DNA from 2 places in the Arthrobacter sp. NicSoilC5 genome. Region 2 is predicted to be linked to the other one. Evidence: riboswitches for the same ligand, from Rfam matches in the RefSeq annotation. Region 2 holds a riboswitch; the other holds the start of a gene.
The links. Region 2 has a riboswitch for glycine ahead of gcvP (aminomethyl-transferring glycine dehydrogenase). Riboswitches for the same ligand answer to the same signal wherever they lie in the genome.
Positions count from the first base shown of each region.

Region 1: another riboswitch for glycine. It lies ahead of gcvP (aminomethyl-transferring glycine dehydrogenase); the one in region 2 lies ahead of gcvP (aminomethyl-transferring glycine dehydrogenase).

Region 1 covers NZ_AP024660.1:3,425,533-3,435,130, reverse strand. Annotated here, with positions in the region: gene purU (formyltetrahydrofolate deformylase) at 1-267, opposite strand, end outside; gene cycA (D-serine/D-alanine/glycine transporter) at 333-1,844, opposite strand; glycine riboswitch at 1,999-2,096, opposite strand; glycine riboswitch at 2,410-2,509, shown strand; gene gcvP (aminomethyl-transferring glycine dehydrogenase) at 2,662-5,514, shown strand; gene gcvT (glycine cleavage system aminomethyltransferase GcvT) at 5,524-6,636, shown strand; gene gcvH (glycine cleavage system protein GcvH) at 6,683-7,066, shown strand; gene glyA (serine hydroxymethyltransferase) at 7,063-8,394, shown strand; gene LDO22_RS16060 (L-serine ammonia-lyase) at 8,703-9,598, shown strand, end outside.
Region 2 covers NZ_AP024660.1:3,821,346-3,830,943, reverse strand. Annotated here, with positions in the region: gene LDO22_RS17920 (L-serine ammonia-lyase) at 1-740, opposite strand, end outside; gene gcvT (glycine cleavage system aminomethyltransferase GcvT) at 1,081-2,229, opposite strand; gene gcvP (aminomethyl-transferring glycine dehydrogenase) at 2,242-5,088, opposite strand; glycine riboswitch at 5,281-5,378, opposite strand; gene LDO22_RS17905 (TetR/AcrR family transcriptional regulator) at 5,470-6,006, opposite strand; gene LDO22_RS17900 (MFS transporter) at 6,090-7,646, shown strand; gene LDO22_RS17895 (DNA starvation/stationary phase protection protein) at 7,733-8,212, opposite strand; gene LDO22_RS17890 (APC family permease) at 8,434-9,598, shown strand, end outside.

The DNA of each region.
Region 1 (9,598 bases), 400 kb from region 2:
TTCCAGCCGCCAGTCCATCTGCCACTCCTGGGCCACCTGGCCGAAACCGGCCCGGAGGCGGCCAAGGTTCAGCTCAACCTGCGAGGTGACGTGGATGCGCATGAAGAACCGCCCGCTCGCCCTGTCGCCGAACTGCTTGATGTCCACGATGTAGCATTCCTGTTCCAGCAGGTATGCCGCCACCGCCTGGACAATGCCAAGGGCATCCGGGCAGTGGAACGTCAGCACGAATTCCCGGCCCGTTTCCGGATCTGCCACTGCCTGCAGCTGCCCGGCTTCAGAAGTCCCAGGTTCGGATGCGCGCAGCCCGGAAGCGCGGAGCTCCTCAGCGATCACCGGTTGACCCGCTCTTCCCCCGCTTCTGCGGCGGCACCCGTACGGACAGCCTTGCCGGCTGCGGCGTCGGTGAAGTCCTGGTCCGCCTGCAGTTCAGCCTGGAACGTAGCGAAACGGGCCTGGTGTGCGGGGCGGCGGCGGAGGACGAACCATGCGGCGCCCAGCAGGATGAACCACACCGGGGTGACCAGGAGGGCCACCAGGGTGTCCGGCTGGGTGGTGAGGGTCCAGATTACGAAGGCGAAGAAGGCGAAGACCACCCAGACCATGGCAACACCGCCGGGCATCTTGAACTTCGATGCTTCATGCAGGTGCGGCCGGCGGCGGCGGAAGGCGATGTAGCTGGCCAGGATGATGGACCAGACAAAGACGAAGCAGACGGCGGAGACGGTGGTCACCATGTCAAAGGCTTTGCCCACGTCCTGGCCCGCGTACATGAGGACGACGCCGGACAGCAGCAGCACGCAGGAGAGGAACAGTGCGTTTTGGGGCACCTTGCGCCGGGACAGTTTGCCAAAGACGTCGGGAGCGTCGCCTTCCTGGGCAAGGCCGAAGACCATGCGGGAGGTCGAGTAGATGCCGGAGTTCGCGGAGGACATCGCGGAGCTCAGCACCACGAGGTTGACCACGGTGGCCGCGGCGCCCAGGCCTGCCAGGGAGAACATGGCGATGAAGGGGCTGTGGCCGGCCCTGAACTCGGTCCAGGGGGTGACGGCCATCAGGATGATGAGGGCGCCTACGTAGAAGAGGAGCACGCGGATGGGGATGGAGTTGATGGCCTTGGGCAGGTTGCGCTCCGGGTTCTTGGCCTCGGCCGCCGTGGTGCCCACCAGCTCGATGCCCACGAAGGCGAAGACGGCGATCTGGAAGCCGGCCACGAAGCCCATGAACTCGTTCGGGAAGAATCCGCCATGGCTCCACAGGTTGGTGAAGGTGGCAGGGCCGGCGTCGGACTGGAAACCGGTGAAGATCATGAACAGGCCAACGATGATCAGTGCGGCAATGGCAACGATCTTGATGAGTGCGAACCAGAACTCCGTCTCGCCGAACGCCTTCACCGTGGTGAGGTTCAGCAGGAGCAGGATGGCCACGGTGGCCAGGCCGGGAATCCACAGGGGCACCCCGGGCCACAGTTCACGGGAGTAGCCGGCGATGGCGATGACATCCGCGATGCCGGTGATGACCCAGCAGAACCAGTAGGTCCAGCCCGTAAAGAAGCCGGCCCACGGACCCAGCAGGTCGGCGGCAAAGTCGCTGAAGGACTTGTAGTTGAGGTTGCTGAGCAGCAGTTCACCCATGGCACGCATGACGAAGAACAGCATGAAGCCGATGATCATGTACACGAAGATCACTGATGGGCCGGCCGCCGAGATGGTCTTGCCGGAGCCCATGAACAGGCCGGTGCCGATTGCACCGCCGATGGCGATCAGTTGGATGTGGCGGTTGCTGAGCTGCCGCTCCAGGTGCGGGGCTCCGCCGCCGGGGGACGTCGGGGAATGGGTCGTCATTGAGGAACTCCATCGTTCGAGCGGCACCCGGGGTGTCGCAAAGATTGGATTTCCTCCCCGCTCTGTCTGGGACCTGAGAGTTTCCACATGCCGAAATGGGCGTGCTTGCACCGTCGGTGAGCCAGGACAGGGCCCGGCTGCTTTCCAGAGTTGCCTCACCGCGGCGGTACGTGGGCCTGAGAGTTTCCTGGGGAGGGTTTGCTCCTACGGCGCCTGCTGAACGTACCGGCAGGGCTCTCCCGCCGCAGGTCAAAAGCGTTTGCTTGGTAAATCAGTGTTCAGTTGTCAGAGGGCATCCATCCCAGGCGCGGTAATGCGCAGAATGGGCAGTGGGGCCTCCGGTGATCCCGGCCGGCGAACAGAGCGCCCAGCGTCTTTGGGCCAGTTCCGCTGTCCGGCCGGATCACGGGGTTCAGTGTGGCGTCCGTCACGAACAAAAGTCAAGCCCGGCGTTACGCCATCCACCTAACGCTCTTGAGCCCCAAGTCATGACGGACCGATTTGCTCCCCGCTTCGCTTTGCCTGTAACCTGTGAGCCGAATCACCCACATTTCAATAAGCCTTTCGAGCTGTGGCGGGAGAGTTCTCCCGGCCATCACCGGGCAGGCGCCGTAGGAGCAAATCCTCCCCAGGAATCTCTCAGGCCCATGTACCGTCACGGCGAGGCGACTCTGGAAAGCAGTGCTGCTCCGGCAGCACTCACCGACGGTGCAAGCAGGCCCTGATGGGTTTGCGGAATCTCTCAGGTCCAATACAGAGCGGGGAGGGACCCGATCCATGCCGTGCCACCCGTGGCCGGCCAAACCTGGAGTTCCTCATGACGATTCAATCCCTTCCGTCTGCCTTTGCAGACCGGCATATCGGTGCACGCCGCCGGGCTGACGTGGACACCATGCTCAAGGCCGTTGGCTACGACAGCGTTGATGGACTGGTGGACATCGCCGTTCCCAACTCAATCCGCCAGTCCAAGCCCCTTGCGCTCAAAGACGCGCTGAGCGAGGTTGAGGTCCTTGCGGAGCTGCGCAGGCTCGCAGCCAAGAACAAGACGGCCGTGCAGATGATCGGCCAGGGCTACTACGACACCATCACGCCCGCCGTCATCCGCCGGAATGTCCTGGAGGCCCCGGCCTGGTACACCGCCTACACCCCGTACCAGCCCGAGATTTCCCAGGGCCGGCTCGAGGCACTGCTGAACTTCCAGACCATGGTCCAGGACCTGGTGGGCCTGCCGATCGCCAACGCCTCGCTGCTGGATGAAGCCACCGCCGTGGCCGAGGCCGTGCTGATGATGCGCCGCGCCAACAAGAACAAGGACGCCCGCGACGGCAAGACCGTCCTGGACGCCGACGTGCTGCCGCAGACCATCGCCATCGTCAAGGGCCGCGCCGAGGCGCTGGGCTTCGAAGTTGAGGTCACCGACCTGTCCAACGGCCTGCCCGACGGCGACATCAACGGCATCGTGCTCCAGCAGCCCGGTGCCTCCGGGCGGGTCTGGGACCAGTCCGCCACTATTGCGGCGGCGAAGGAGCGCGGCGCACTGGTCACCGTGGCCGCTGACCTGCTTGCACTGACCCTGATCACTCCTCCGGGCGAGCAGGGCGCCGACATCGCCGTCGGCTCCACCCAGCGCTTCGGGGTGCCGTTGTTCTTCGGCGGTCCGCACGCCGCATACATGGCCGTGGCCAAGGGCCTGGAGCGTTCCATGCCGGGCCGCCTGGTGGGCGTATCCAAGGACGACGCAGGCCTCCCGGCGTACCGCCTGGCGCTGCAAACCCGCGAGCAGCACATCCGCCGCGAAAAGGCGACATCCAACATCTGCACCGCGCAGGCCCTGCTGGCCATCGTCTCCTCCTTCTACGCCGTCTACCACGGCCCCGACGGACTGAAGGCCATCGCCGAGCGCGTCCACAACAACGCCCGCGCCCTCGCCACCACGCTCAAGATCGCAGGCCGGGAACTGGCCGCCGAGGCGTTCTTCGATACGGTCACGGTCTCCGTCCCGGGCAAGGCCGCCAAGGTCATCACCGCTGCCGAAGCACGCGGCATCAACCTGCGCCACATCGACGCCGACACCATTGGCGTGTCCGTGGATGAAACCACGACGCCGGAAATCCTCTCCGCGATCGCCGTCGCCTTTGGAGCCGGCCCGGTAGTGGACGCTGAGGGCTTCGACCTGCCCGCAGAGGTGCTCCGCACCTCCGAGTACATGCAGCACCCGGTGTTCAACACCCACCGGTCCGAAACCCAGTTGCTGCGCTACATCCGCAGGCTGTCGGACCGGGACCTGGCGCTGGACCGCACCATGATCCCGCTGGGCTCGTGCACCATGAAGCTGAACGCCACCGCCGAAATGGAAGCCATCTCCTGGCCGGAATTCGCTTCCATCCACCCGTTCGCCCCCGAGTCCCAGACCAAGGGCTGGCGTGAACTGATCAGCGGCCTGGAAGCCGACCTTGCGGAAATCACCGGCTACGACCAGGTGTCCCTCCAGCCGAACGCCGGTTCCCAGGGCGAGCTCGCCGGCCTGCTGGCCATCCGCGGCTACCACCGCGCCAACGGCGATACCCAGCGCAACGTGTGCCTGATCCCCGCTTCTGCCCACGGCACCAATGCCGCCTCTGCCGTCCTGGCCGGCATGAAGGTCGTCGTCGTTGCCACGGCCGCGGACGGCACGATCGACCACGAGGACCTGTACGCGAAAATCGAGGCGAACAAGGACGTCCTCTCGGCGATCATGATCACCTACCCGTCCACCCACGGCGTGTACGACGCGGACGTGACCGAGATCTGCGAGGCTGTGCACGCTGCCGGTGGCCAGGTCTACGTTGATGGTGCCAACCTGAACGCCCTGGTGGGACTGGCCCAGCCCGGCAAGTTCGGCGGCGACGTCTCCCACCTGAACCTGCACAAGACCTTCTGCATCCCGCACGGCGGCGGCGGACCCGGCGTCGGGCCCGTTGCGGCCAAGGCCCATCTGGCGCCGTTCATGCCCGGCGACGCCAACAAGGCAGCGCATGAGGAAGGCCACGGCGTGGCCATCAGTGCCTCGAACTTCGGTTCCGCCGGTGTCCTGCCGATCTCCTGGGCGTACGTGAAGCTCATGGGCGGGGAGGGCCTGACCGAGGCCACCAAGGCAGCCCTGCTCGCAGCGAACTATGTTGCCGTGCGCCTGAACGAGTACTTCCCGGTGCTGTACACCGGCGAAGGCGGCCTCGTGGCGCACGAATGCATCCTGGACCTCCGCGACCTGACCGCGAAGACGGGCGTTACCGCGGAGGATGTGGCCAAGCGCCTCATCGACTTCGGCTTCCACGCCCCCACCCTTGCGTTCCCGGTGGCCGGCACCCTGATGGTGGAGCCCACCGAGTCCGAGGACCTGGCCGAGATCGACCGCTTCATCGAAGCCATGATCACCATCCGCAAGGAAATCGACCAGGTGGCCAACGGCGACTTCTCTGTCCAGGACTCCCCGCTGCGCAATGCACCCCACACAGCGTCCGCCGTTGTGAACTCCGAATGGACCCGCCAGTACAGCCGCGAGCAGGCCGTCTTCCCCGTCCACCACCTCAAGCAGGACAAGTACTTCCCGCCGGTGGGCAGGATCGACGGCGCCGCCGGAGACCGGAACCTGATCTGCTCCTGCCCGCCGCTGTCCGAGTTCGAAAACTAAGGATCCCCCATGACTGAGAACTACACGGCTCTTTACGAAGAGCACAAGAAGCTTGGCGCCTCCTTCACCGACTTCGGTGGCTGGCAGATGCCGCTCAAGTACAGCTCCGAACTGGCTGAACACCACGCCGTCCGCAACGCTGCCGGCCTGTTCGACCTCTCCCACATGGGCGAAGTGTGGGTCACCGGGCCCCAGGCCGCGGCTTTCCTGGACTACGTCCTGGTGGGCAAACTGTCCGCCATCGCGGACGGCAAGGCCAAGTACTCGCTGATCTGCAATGAAGACGGCGGCATCATCGACGACCTCATCACGTACCGTTTCGGCGATGAGAAGTACCTGGTGGTTCCCAACGCCGGCAACGCCCCCACCGTGGCGGCCGCCCTCGCCGAACGCGCTGCCGCCTTCGACGTGACGGTGGAGGACGCTTCGGCGGCAACCTCGCTGGTCGCAGTCCAGGGACCCAAGGCCGAGGCCATCCTGCTCAAGCTCACGGACGAGTCCCAGCACGCCCTGGTCACCGACCTGAAGTACTACGCGTTCAACGAAGTCACCGTGGCCGGCCACGATGTCATCCTGGCCCGCACCGGCTACACCGGTGAAGACGGCTTTGAACTCTTCCTCCCGAACGAAGGCGCCGCTTCCCTGTGGGAGTCCGTGGCCCAGGCCGGGGAAGAGTTCGGCATTGTCCCCTGCGGCCTCGCATCCCGCGATTCGCTTCGCCTTGAAGCGGGCATGCCGCTGTACGGCAACGAGCTCTCGCTGGAGCGTTCGCCGTTCGACGCCGGCCTTGGCCCCGTAGTTGCCCTCAAGTCCAAGGAAGGCGACTTCGTGGGACGGGCCGCACTTGAGGCAGCCAAGGAAGCCGGCCCCAAGCGCAAACTCGTTGGCCTGAAAGGGCACGGCCGCCGTGCCGGCCGTGGCGGCTACCCCGTCCTCAAAGACGGAAACGTGGTGGGCGAGGTGACCTCGGGCCAGCCGAGCCCCACCCTTGGCTACCCCGTGGCACTGGCCTACGTCGACGTCGAGCACGCTGAGCTGGGCACCGCACTGGACGTGGACCTGCGCGGCAAGGCCGAGCCCTTCGAAATCGTCGCGCTGCCCTTTTACAAGCGCCAGAAATAGCCCGGCGCTCCCGCATTTTTGAACCCCAAACTTAAGGAAACACACCATGGCTAAAGTTGCCGCTGAACTGAAGTACTCCGCCGAACACGAATGGATCGCCGCCGACGGCTCCGGCCCGTCCGTGGTGGGCGTGTCCGCCGTTGCCGCCGAGGCACTGGGCGACATCGTCTACGTGGACCTGCCCGAGGTTGGCGCCACGGTGACCGCAGGCGAGACCTGTGGCGAGATCGAGTCCACCAAGTCCGTCTCCGACCTGTACTCCCCCGTGACGGGCGAGGTCACGGAAGTCAACGACGACGTCGTCAGCGACCCCGCCGTGATCAACAACGACCCCTACGGCGCCGGCTGGCTCTTCAAGGTCACCGTCACCGAAGAGGGCCCGCTGCTGTCCGCACAGGAATACGCCGAAGCAAACGGCGGCGAACTGTGAGCGGCGCTTCATCCGCTGCGGGCACCGTGGCCTTTGAACAGGTGGTCTCCCCCAGCCTGAACGCAGACCTCGCTGCCCTGGACCCCGAGATTGCGGCAAAGATCGACGACGAACTGGGCCGCCAGCGCGACGGCCTGGAAATGATCGCTTCCGAGAACCACACAGCCGCAGCGGTCATGCAGGCGCAGGGCTCGGTGCTGACCAATAAGTACGCCGAGGGCTACCCGGGCAAGCGGTACTACGGTGGCTGCGAGCACGTGGACGTCATCGAGCAGCTGGCCATCGACCGGGTCAAGGCCCTGTTCGGCGCCGGGTTCGCCAACGTCCAGCCGCACTCCGGCGCCCAGGCCAACGCCTCGGTGATGCACGCGCTCATCAAGCCCGGCGACACCATCATGGGACTGAACCTGGCCCACGGCGGCCACCTGACCCACGGCATGCGGATCAACTTCTCCGGCAAGCTCTACAACGTGGTCCCGTACCAGGTCCGCGAAGACACCCACACCATCGACATGGCAGAGGTGGAGCGGCTGGCCCAGGAGCACAAGCCGCAGCTCATCGTGGCCGGCTGGTCAGCCTACGCGCGCCAGCTGGACTTTGCCGAGTTCCGCCGGATCGCCGATTCCGTGGGTGCCTACCTCATGGTGGACATGGCACACTTCGCCGGACTGGTGGCCGCGGGCCTGCACCCCTCGCCGGTCCCGCACGCCCACGTGGTCACCTCCACCACGCACAAGACCCTCGCCGGTCCGCGCGGCGGCATCATCCTCTCCAACGACCCCGACGTCGCGAAGAAGATCAACTCCGCCGTCTTCCCGGGCCAGCAGGGCGGGCCGCTGGAGCACGTCATCGCCGGCAAGGCCGTGGCGTTCAAGATCGCGGCGTCCGAGGAATTCAAGGAGCGGCAGGAGCGCGTCCTGGCCGGCGCCCGCATCCTGGCCGAACGCCTGGTCCAGCCGGACGTCACCGCCAGGGGCATCAGCGTGGTGTCCGGCGGCACCGACGTGCACCTGGTCCTGGTGGACCTGCGCAACTGCGAACTCGATGGCCAGCAGGCAGAAGACCGACTGGCTGCGATCGACATCACCGTCAACCGCAACGCGGTCCCCTTCGACCCGCGTCCGCCAATGGTCACCTCGGGCCTGCGCATCGGCACCCCGGCCCTGGCCACCCGTGGCTTCGGCGAGGACGCCTTCCGCGAGGTTGCGGACATCATTGCCGAGGCATTGATTGCCGACGCCGGCGCGGACCTTTCCGGGCTGCGTCACCGCGTCGAGGCACTCGCCGCCGCCCACCCGCTCTACCCGGGCGTCGCACCACTGTCCTGATCTCCGGTTGCTACCGGGACCGGCGGACCGGACATTTTCACGCCTCGTTGGGCCCACGCCGTCAGGGTTCCCTGGCCGAGCTTGCGAGGCTAGGGAGACGGTGGGGAGCAGGCTTTCGAAAAGTCCGGCTCCGCCGGCCCCTCGTGCGCATGTCTCCTGGTGACGTGCCCGCGGAGTGGGTGGGGCATCCGGCAGCGTGCGTCTAAGGGAGCGTCACGTCCGCTCAGCGGGCGTCTTCGCGACCGAGCACGCAGAGGATGTCCTGCCCGCTCCATCCCGACCACTTGTATTAGTTAGGAACCACGCACATGGCTGTTGGTGTCTTTGACCTCTTTTCGATCGGTATTGGGCCGTCGTCTTCGCATACGGTGGGGCCGATGCGGGCTGCTGCCGTGTTTGCTGAGGAGTTGAAGGCCTCGGGGAAGCTCGCGGACGTGGCGTCGTTGCGGGTGGATTTGTATGGGTCGCTGGCCGCGACGGGGCATGGGCATGGGACGATGACCGCGATCCTGTTGGGGTTGGAGGGGTTCCATCCGGAACTGATCCTGCCCGAAGAGGTGGAGGAGCGGCTGGCTTCGATCGCGGAGACCGGGATCCTGAACCTGGCCGGTGCTGGTGGTGAGGGTATGGCGTTGCCGTACGGGGTGGGCGACATGGTGTTGCGGCCGTTGACGGTGCTGCCGCGGCACACGAACGGGATGACGTTCACCGTCACCGACGCTGAGGGTTCCGTGGTGCATGCGGCGACGTTCTTCTCGGTCGGTGGCGGGTTCATCGTCCGCGAGGGGGAAGAGGACGCAGCGCAGCAGGAACTGGACGCGTCCAAGGAGGTGCTGCCGCTGCCGTTCCGGACCGCGGCGGAGCTGCTGGAGCACTGCGCGGTGACCGGGCTGGGCATCGCGGACGTGATGTTCGTGAACGAGAAGGACTCCCGGTCCGAGGAGGAGATCCGGGCCGGGCTGGTGCATATCTGGTCGGTGATGGAGAACTGCGTGGCCACCTCGCTCAAGCGTGAAGGGGTGCTGCCGGGCGGGTTGAAGGTCCGCCGCCGCGCCCCGGACTGGTACGAGCGGTTGAAGAAGGAAACCGCCCGCCCCGAAGACACCGATAATGACGGCCAGGACCACTACGACCCGAGGTATTGGCAGGAGTGGGTTAACTTGGTGGCGCTGGCCGTGAACGAGGAGAACGCCTCCGGCGGGAG
Region 2 (9,598 bases):
TCCGGGGCGCGGCGGCGGACCTTCAACCCGCCTGGGAGCACCCCCTCACGCTTGAGCGAGGTGGCCACGCAGTTCTCCATCACCGACCAGATATGCCCCAGCCCGGCCCGGATCTGCTCCTCGGACCGGGAGGCCTTCTCGTTCACGAACATCACGTCCGCGATGCCCAGCCCGGTCACCGCGCAGTGCTCCAGCAGCTCTGCCGCGGTCCGGAACGGCAGCGGCAGCTCCTCCTTGGACGCGTCCAGTTCCTGCTGCGCGGCGTCCTCTTCCCCCTCGCGGACGATGAACCCGCCACCGACCGAGAAGAACGTCGCCGCATGCACCACATCCCCGGCCGCGTCGGTAACGGTGAACGTCATCCCGTTCGTGTGCCGCGGCAGCACCGTCAACGGCCGCAACACCATGTCGCCCACCCCGTACGGGAGCGCAACCGCACCGGCCAGGTTCAGGATCCCGGTCTCCGCGATCGAAGCCAGCCGCTCCTCCACCTCCTCGGGCAGGATCAGTTCCGGATGGAACCCCTCCAACCCCAACAGGATCGCCGTCATCGTCCCATGCCCATGCCCCGTCGCCGCCAACGACCCATACAAATCCACCCGCAGCGAGGAGACGTCCGCCAGCTTCCCCGAGGCCTTCAACTCCTCAGCAAACACGGCAGCAGCCCGCATCGGCCCCACAGTATGCGAGCTTGAAGGGCCAATCCCGATCGAAAAAAGATCAAAGACACCAACGGCCATGAGGAAATTCCTAACTAAAACAGGTTGTTGGGGTTGGAGCGGGCAGGACATCCTCTGCGTGCTCGGTCGCGAAGACGCCCGCTGCGCGGACGTGACGCTCCCTTAGACGCACGCTGCCGGATGCCCCGCCCACTCCGCAAGCACGTCACCAAGGCGACGCGGCAAGCAGGTAACGTCGTGCCCACGAGCGCCGGCGGAGCCGGACTTTTCGAAAGCGTGCTCCCCACCGTCTCCCTAGCCTCGCAAGCTCGGCCAGGGAACCCTGACGGCGTGGGCCCAACGCAGGCGTGAAAATGTCCGGTCCGCCGTCGCGAAGGTGACCACGGGGTGGAACAAGGGACTACTCGGCGCGGCGGTAGAACGGGAGGTCGACAACTTCGAAGGGTTCTGCCTTGCCGCGGAGATCGATGTCCAGGGCTGTGCCGGGTGCCGAGTACTCGACGTCGACGTAGGCCATGGCGATCGGGTAGCCGAGGGTGGGCGAGGGCTGGCCGGAGGTGACTTCCCCGACCGGGGCGCCGTCCTTGAGCACGGGGTAGTGTGCCCGTCCGGCGCGGCGGCCTTTGCCTTTGAGCCCCACGAGGCGGCGGCCGGAGGTGGTGCCGGCACCGGCTTCCTTCTTTGCTGCCAGCGCAACCTTGCCAACAAAGTCGCCTTCCTTGGAGAGCGCGACGACGGGGCCGAGGCCTGCAGCGAACGGGTCACCCTGCAGGGACAGTTCGTTGCCGTACAGCGGCATCCCCGCTTCCAGGCGAAGCGAGTCGCGGGAGGCAAGGCCGGCCGGGGTCAGCTCCCCGTCGTCGGCGATGGCGACCAATGCCTGCCACAGTGCCGGGGCGTCTGCGTTGTCCACGAAGATCTCGAACCCGTCCTCACCGGTGTACCCGGTACGCGCGAGCAGGAGTTCCTTGCCGGCGCCGCCCACCAGGAACGGAACCTCCACAGCGGCGTAGTACTTCAGCTCCGTCACCAGGGAGTGCTGTGCGGCCGGGACCAGGCGCAACAGGAGTTCCTGTGCCTTGGGGCCCTGCACTGCGATCAGCGACGTCCGGGCCGAGGCGTCCTCCACCAGCACGTCAAACCCTGCGGCCCGTTCCTGCAGGGCTGCCGCCACCACCGCGGCGTTCCCCGCATTGGGCACCACCAGGAAGACGTCCGTGCCGTCTCCAGCGGCGGGACGGCGGTAGGTGATGAGGTCGTCGATGATGCCGCCGTCCTCGTTGCAGATCAGCGAGTACTTGGCCTTGCCCACGGCCATGGCGGAGATCTTTCCCACCAGGGCGTAGTCCAGGAACGCGGCGGCCTGCGGCCCGGTGACCCAGACTTCGCCCATGTGGGAGAGGTCGAACAGGCCGGCGGTGCTGCGGACGGCGTGGTGTTCAGCCAGTTCGGAGCTGTACTTCAATGGCATCTGCCAGCCGCCGAAGTCGGTGAAGGAGGCGCCAAGCTTTTTATGTTCGTCGTAAAGGGCGGTGTATTTCTCGGTCACGGTGCCGGTCCTTTAGTTTTCGAACTCTTCGAGCGGCGGGCAGGAGCAGATGAGGTTCCGGTCTCCGGCGGCGCCGTCGATCCGGCCCACCGGCGGGAAGTACTTGTCCTGCTTGTGGTGGGCAGGGAACGCGGCCTGCTCGCGCGGGTAGGCACGGTCCCAGTCGGAGCTGACGACGGCGGCTGCCGTGTGGGGTGCGCGGCGCAGGGGGGAGTCCGCTACGGCAAAGTCGCCGTTGGCCACCTGGTCGATTTCCTTGCGGATGGTGATCATGGCTTCGATAAAGCGGTCGATCTCGGCCAGGTCCTCGGACTCGGTGGGCTCCACCATCAGGGTGCCGGCCACCGGGAACGCCAGGGTGGGGGCGTGGAAGCCGAAGTCGATGAGGCGCTTGGCCACATCCTCGGCCGTGACACCGGTCTTGGCGGTCAGTTCGCGCAGGTCCAGGATGCATTCGTGCGCCACGAGGCCGCCTTCACCGGTGTACAGCACCGGGAAGTACTCGTTCAGCCGGGCTGCGACGTAATTGGCAGCGAGCAGGGCTGCCTTGGTGGCCTCGGTGAGCCCTTCCCCGCCCATGAGCTTCACGTACGCCCAGGAGATCGGCAGGACGCCGGCCGAACCGAAGCGGGAAGCCGAGATCGCGACCCCGTGGCCTTCCTCATGCGCTGCCTTGTTGGCGTCGCCGGGCATGAACGGCGCCAGGTGGGCTTTGGCGGCCACGGGTCCGACGCCGGGTCCGCCGCCGCCGTGGGGGATGCAGAAGGTCTTGTGCAGGTTCAGGTGGGAGACGTCGCCGCCGAACTTGCCGGGCTGGGCCAGTCCCACCAGGGCGTTCAGGTTGGCGCCGTCGATGTAGACCTGGCCGCCCGCCGCGTGCACGGCGTCGCAGACCTCACGGACGTCCCCGTCATAGACGCCGTGGGTGGACGGGTACGTGATCATGATGCAGGACAGGACGTCCTTGTTCGCTTCGATCTTGGCCGTCAGGTCATCGTGGTTGATGGTGCCGTCCGCGGCCGTGGCAACGACGACGACCTTCATGCCGGCCAGGACGGCAGAGGCGGCATTGGTGCCGTGGGCGGAGGCGGGGATCAGGCAGACGTTGCGCTGCTCTTCGCCGCGGGAGTGGTGGTAGCCGCGGATGGCCAGCAGGCCGGCGAGCTCGCCCTGGGAACCGGCATTGGGCTGGATGGACACCTGGTCGTACCCGGTGATCGCGGTCAGGTCCGCCTCCAGGTCGGCAATCAGTTCACGCCAGCCTTCGGTCTGGGAGTCCGGGGCAAAGGGGTGGATGGAGGCGAATTCCGGCCAGGAGATGGCTTCCATCTCGGCGGTGGCGTTCAGCTTCATGGTGCACGAGCCCAGCGGGATCATGGTGCGGTCCAGCGCCAGGTCCCGGTCCGACAGCTTCCGGATGTAGCGCAGCAGCTGGGTTTCGGACCGGTGCGTGTTGAACACCGGGTGCTGCAGGTATTCGGAGGAACGTCCGACGGCGGCCTCCAGTCCGAAGCCTTCAGCCGCGGCAACGGAGGCCCCAAAGACGTCCGCGACGTCGGCGACGATGGCCGCCGTCGTGGTTTCGTCGAGCGAGATGCCCACGGTATCGGCGTCGATGGAACGCAGGTTGATGCCGCGCGCTTCGGCATCGGCGACAAGCGCGGCAGCGCGTCCGGGGACGCGGACGGTAAGGGTGTCGAAGAAGCTCGTGTGCAGCACCTCCACACCGGCAGCTGCCAGCGAGGCCGCCAGCACCCGGGCGTGGCCGTGCGTCGTTTCCGCAATCGCCTTCAGCCCGTCGGGGCCGTGGTAGACGGCGTACATCGAGGAGACGATGGCCAGCAGGGCCTGCGCCGTGCAGATGTTGGACGTGGCCTTTTCGCGGCGGATGTGCTGCTCGCGGGTCTGCAGCGCCAGGCGGTACGCGGGCACCCCTGCGTCGTCCTTGGACACACCCACCAGGCGGCCGGGCAGCGACCGCTCCAGGCCCTTGCGCACCGCCATGTAGGCGGCGTGCGGGCCGCCGAAGAACAACGGCACCCCGAAGCGCTGGGTGGAGCCGACGGCGATGTCGGCGCCCTGCTCGCCCGGAGGAGTGATCAGGGTCAGTGCCAGCAGGTCAGCGGCCACGGCGACCAATGCGCCGCGCTCCTTCGCCGCCGCAATAGTGGCGGACTGGTCCCAGACCCGCCCGGAGGCACCGGGCTGCTGGAGCACGATGCCGTTGATGTCGCCGTCGGGCAGGCCGTTGGACAGGTCGGCGACCTCAACTTCGAAGCCGAGCGCCTCGGCGCGGCCCTTGACGATGGCGATGGTCTGCGGCAGCACGTCGATGTCCAGGACAGTCTTGCCGTCCGCTGCAGGCTTGGTCTTGTTGGAGCGGCGCATCAGCAGCACGGCCTCGGCCACGGCGGTGGCTTCATCGAGCAGGGACGCGTTGGCGATGGGCAGGCCCACCAGGTCCTGGACCATGGTCTGGAAATTCAGGAGTGCCTCGAGCCGGCCCTGGGAAATCTCGGGCTGGTACGGGGTGTAGGCGGTGTACCAGGCCGGGGCTTCCAGCACGTTCCGGCGGATCACTGCAGGCGTGACGGTGTCGTAGTAGCCCTGCCCGATCATCTGGACAGCGGTCTTGTTCTTGGCGGCGAGCCTGCGCAGTTCCGCAAGGACTTCAACTTCGCTGAGGGCATCCTGCAGGCGGAGGGCTGTTTCCTGGCGGATGACTTTGGGTACGGCGGTGTCCACCAGGGAATCGACCGTGCCGTAACCAACGGCTTTGAGCATGGCGTCGACGTCGTCCTGGCGGCGTGCGCCAATGTGGCGGTCTACGAAGGTGGTGGAGGCTGGGGTAACCGACACGAAGGAACTCCATTTATTCAGGCGGCGCAGGGTACGCCACAGCTATTCGGGTCCCTCCCCGCTCTGTATTGGACCTGAGAGTTTCCGCGTTGCCTGCCTGGGCAGGACCCGCTTGCACCGTCGGTGAGCACAACAGCCGTTTCGCTTCCCCCAAGGGAGGCCGGACAACTGCCTGCTGCTTTCCAGAGGTGCCTCGCCGCGGCGGTACAGGGGCCTGCGAGATTCCTGGGGAGGATTTGCTCCTACGGCGCCTGCCTGTACTTCCGGCAGAACTCTCCCGCCGCAGATCAAAGGCTATTCATTTGTTGATGATGACGGCCGGTGACAGCCCTCACAACTCTCCATTGTCCTACGCCACAAGCCCTCCCGGCAAATGGAAAACTACCTGCGGAGCCGTTCCAAAGCAGCCAGGAGTTCCTCCACATCAGCCGCCGCTCCGCCTTCCGGCGCAGGGCCCACGGAAAGCATGGCATTGAAGTACAACCCGTCACCCATATACAGGACAGCCTTGGCCAGGCCGTGCCCCACATCTGCTGCGATCTCGTCCAGCCACCGCTGCTGGATGGCGGCGAACCGGCGGCGGGTCTCTTCATGTGCCACCTCGGCAAGCCGCGTGGCAGCCACGATGACCCGGTCAAGCGGAGTATCCGCCCAGACGGAGGAGCGGATGAAATACGCGGCAGCACCTTCGCTGGCGGAAGCCATCGCGTCGGCGTCCTGCCTGGCCAGGCCTTCCAGGCGGTCAAGCAGCACGGAGATGAGCGCTTCCTTGTTGGGAAAATGATAGAGGAGGCCACCTTTGGACACCCCGGCCTTCCGGGCTACGGCGTCGAGGGTTGCAGCGCGCTCCCCCACGTCGATCAGCAGGGACTCGAAGGCGTCAAGGACCGCATCACGGGCTACAGGCTTTCGGGGCATGCCTTCCATCATGCCCTCCACCGGCAGGGAAGAAGGAATGCCCGCGTTTAATAACTGTACCGTCCAGACGGTACAGTTATTGCATGACGACTTCCATCAGCCCGGCCCCCACCCAACGGGACAGCACCGCCGCGCGGCCTCCGTGGCGGGATTGGCTTGCGCTGGGGCTGCTGATGTTTCCCGTGCTGCTGGTGGCAGTGGACAACACGGCCCTGACCTTTGCCCTGCCCGCCATCGCACGCGCCCTGGAACCGACCGGCCTGCAGCTGCTGTGGATCGTGGACTCCTATCCGCTGGTCCTGGCCGGGCTGCTGGTGTCAATGGGAAGCCTCGGCGACCGGATTGGGCGGCGGCGGCTGCTGGTCATCGGCAGCCTGGGCTTCGCCGGACTGTCCGCCGCCACCGCCTTCGCACCCACCCCGGAGTGGCTGATCGCCGGCCGCGCGGCGCTCGGGTTCTTCGGCGCCATGCTGATGCCGTCCACCCTGTCGCTGATCCGCAATATTTTCCCGGAACCCAACCGCCGGCGGCTTGCAGTGGCCATCTGGGCGGCGGGATTCTCCGGCGGCGCCGCCCTGGGCCCCATCCTGGGTGGATGGCTGGTGGAGCACTTCTGGTGGGGCGCCGTTTTCCTGGTGGCCGTGCCGCTCATGCTGCCCCTGCTGGCTCTGGGGCCGGCCTTCATTCCGGAATCAAAGGATCCCGCGCCGGGCAGGGTGGATATCCCAAGCGTCCTGCTCTCCATGCTGGTCATGGTGCCCGTGGTGTACGGCATCAAGTCAGTAGCCACCGAAGGCCCGGGCACGGCCGGGCTGGGCAGCATCGCCTTTGGCGTGGCCATGGGGATCGTGTTCGTGCGCCGCCAGCAACGCCTGGAATACCCGCTGCTGGACATGTCGCTGTTCCGGAACAGGGTGTTCAGCATGGCCATCAGCGCCAACATCCTGGCCCTGTTTTCCTTCAACGGATTCATCCTTTTCCTTGCCCAGCACCTCCAACTCCTGGAGGGGATGACGCCGTCCGCGGCGGGCATTGCCATGCTTCCGGCCCTGGCAGCCACAGTGGCGGCAGGCCTGGTGGTAGTCCCGCTGGTCCGGAAGGTCCGCCCCGGGTACGTAGTGGCCGCCGGCCTGTCCTTCAGCGCCGTCGGCTACAGCATGGTGGCCTTCGGAAACCACGACGGCGGGCCTTCCCTGCTGCTGGCAGCACTGCTGGTCCTGGCGCTGGGCGTCGGCACGGCGGAAACCATCTCGAACGACCTCATCCTCGGCTCGGCCCCGCCGGCGAAATCAGGCGCTGCGGCGGCGATTTCCGAGACGGGCTACGAGGTGGGCTCGCTGCTGGGGACTGCCGTGCTGGGCTCCATCCTGACCGCGTCCTACCAGCAGAACCTCCGGCTGCCGGCAGGGCTGGAGGCCATGCTGCCCGGAGCCTCACTGCACAACGCCGGGGAAACGCTGGCCGGCGCGGTGGAGGCGGCCGGCCTGCTGCCGGAATCAGTCGCGGGGGCAGTCCGGGATGCCGCGGCCGCCGCGTTCGATTCCGGCGTGCACATCACGGCCGCAATTGGGCTGGCACTGATGGCGACGGCGGCAGTGCTCGCCGCCGTCGTGCTTAGGAAAGTTCCCAAAGCGGCCTAGCAGTACAACGGCAGTGCTGTCCGGGGCAAAAAGAAAGCGTCCTGCGCCGGGGCTGCCCCGGCGCAGGACGCCCTGCCGGATGTCCGCTACTTGGAGTCGGCGGCCGTGACCTTGGCGGTGGGCTTCATGTTTTCCGCCTGCACCATCCAGGCGAACTGCTCCAGCCTGGCGATGAACTCGTGCAGGAGGTCCGCCGAAGTGGGGTCTTCCTCATCTACCTCGTCGTGGACCTTGCGCATGGTGCCCACGGCGGCCTCCATGGCGGCGACGATCCGCTCGATCGCGTCCTTAGTGCTGATCAGGCCGTCAGGGAACTGGGCCAGACTGGTGGTCCCGGCCACGGTGGAGCTGCGGCCGTCGGGAAGCGCGTGCAGGGCACGCATGCGCTCGGCGGTGTCGTCGGCGAACTGGCGGGCGGCGTCGACGATCTCATCGAGCTGCAGGTTGAGGTCGCGGAAGTTGGTGCCCACGATGTTCCAGTGCGCCTGCTTGCCCTGGATGTGGAGCTCGATCAGGTCCGCCAGGACGGCCTGCAGGTTGTTGGTCAGTGTCGGTGAAGCTTTCATGCGTCCTCCTCAATTGGTCCAGTACGGCAGACGCTACCAGCCGTGGACGGCGCGGCGGCAGGGCCAAAGACAATTTCTCAGTGAGCTTACTAATTTCGAAAACCAGTCATAAACGAGTGTGCTTCATATTGCGTCTTGCATCACACGCCCGCCACCCCCATACTAAATGAACGCCATTCATATAGTGACCTCCGTCTCACAGCCTTCCAGAAAGTGGTGCCATGACAGAGACAATCCGCACCAGTACTGCCAAACCCGGTCCGCACGCCCACGCCCCCTCCGCGGACGGCGTCAGCGCCAAGGGACTCAAGGGCGGCCAGCTCGGGCTCCTGGCCGTCGTCGTCCTGGGCATTTCAACCATCGCCCCCGCATATACACTCACCAGCGCACTGGGACCTACCGTCAATGAAGCCGGCCTCCAGCTGCCCGTCATCTTCCTCATCGGGTTCATCCCCATGATCCTGGTCTCGCTGGCCTACCGGGAACTCAACGCCGACTCCCCGGACAGCGGCACCACCTTCACCTGGGTCACCAAGGCCTTTGGCCCGTGGGTGGGCTGGATGGGCGGCTGGGGCCTGCTGGCGGCAAACATCATCGTGCTGTCCAACCTGGCGGGCGTCGCCGTCGACTTCTTCTACCTCTTCCTGTCACAGCTCACCGGCTCCCCCGAACTGGCGGACCTGGCGGACAACAAAGGCCTGAACGTCATTACCTGCTTCGTCTTCGTGGCGCTGGCCGTCTGGGTCAGCTACCGCGGCCTGCACACCACCAAGCTGGTGCAGTACAGCCTGGTGGGCTTCCAGTTGCTGGTGCTGGGCCTGTTCGTCGTGATGGCCTTTGCCAACTGGTCCACCTCGGAAACGGCCATCCCGTTCAGCTGGGAGTGGTTCGATGTCACCAGGATCGAGACGTTCGGTCAGATTGCCGCCGGCATCTCCCTGTCGATCTTCGTGTACTGGGGCTGGGACGTCTGCCTCACCGTGAACGAGGAAACGGCCAACGGCAAGAAGACCGCCGGCGTGGCAGGCACCCTGACCGCCGTCATCGTCCTGGCCATCTACCTGCTGGTCAGCATCGCCACCATGATGTTTGCCGGCGTCGGTGATACCGGCAACGGCCTGAACAACGCTGAAAACCACGAAAACATCTTCACCGCACTGGCCTCCCCCATCATGGGCCCGTTCGCCATCCTGATGTCCCTCGCCGTGCTCTCCAGCTCCGCTGCGTCCCTGCAGTCAACCTTCATGTCGCCGTCGCGCAGCCTGCTGGCCATGGCCCACTACGGCGCACTGCCGGAACCCTTCAGCAGAATGAGCAGGAAGTTCGCCACGCCGGGCTTCGCCACCATCGCCGCCGGCGTGATGTCAGCGGGGTTCTACGCAGTGA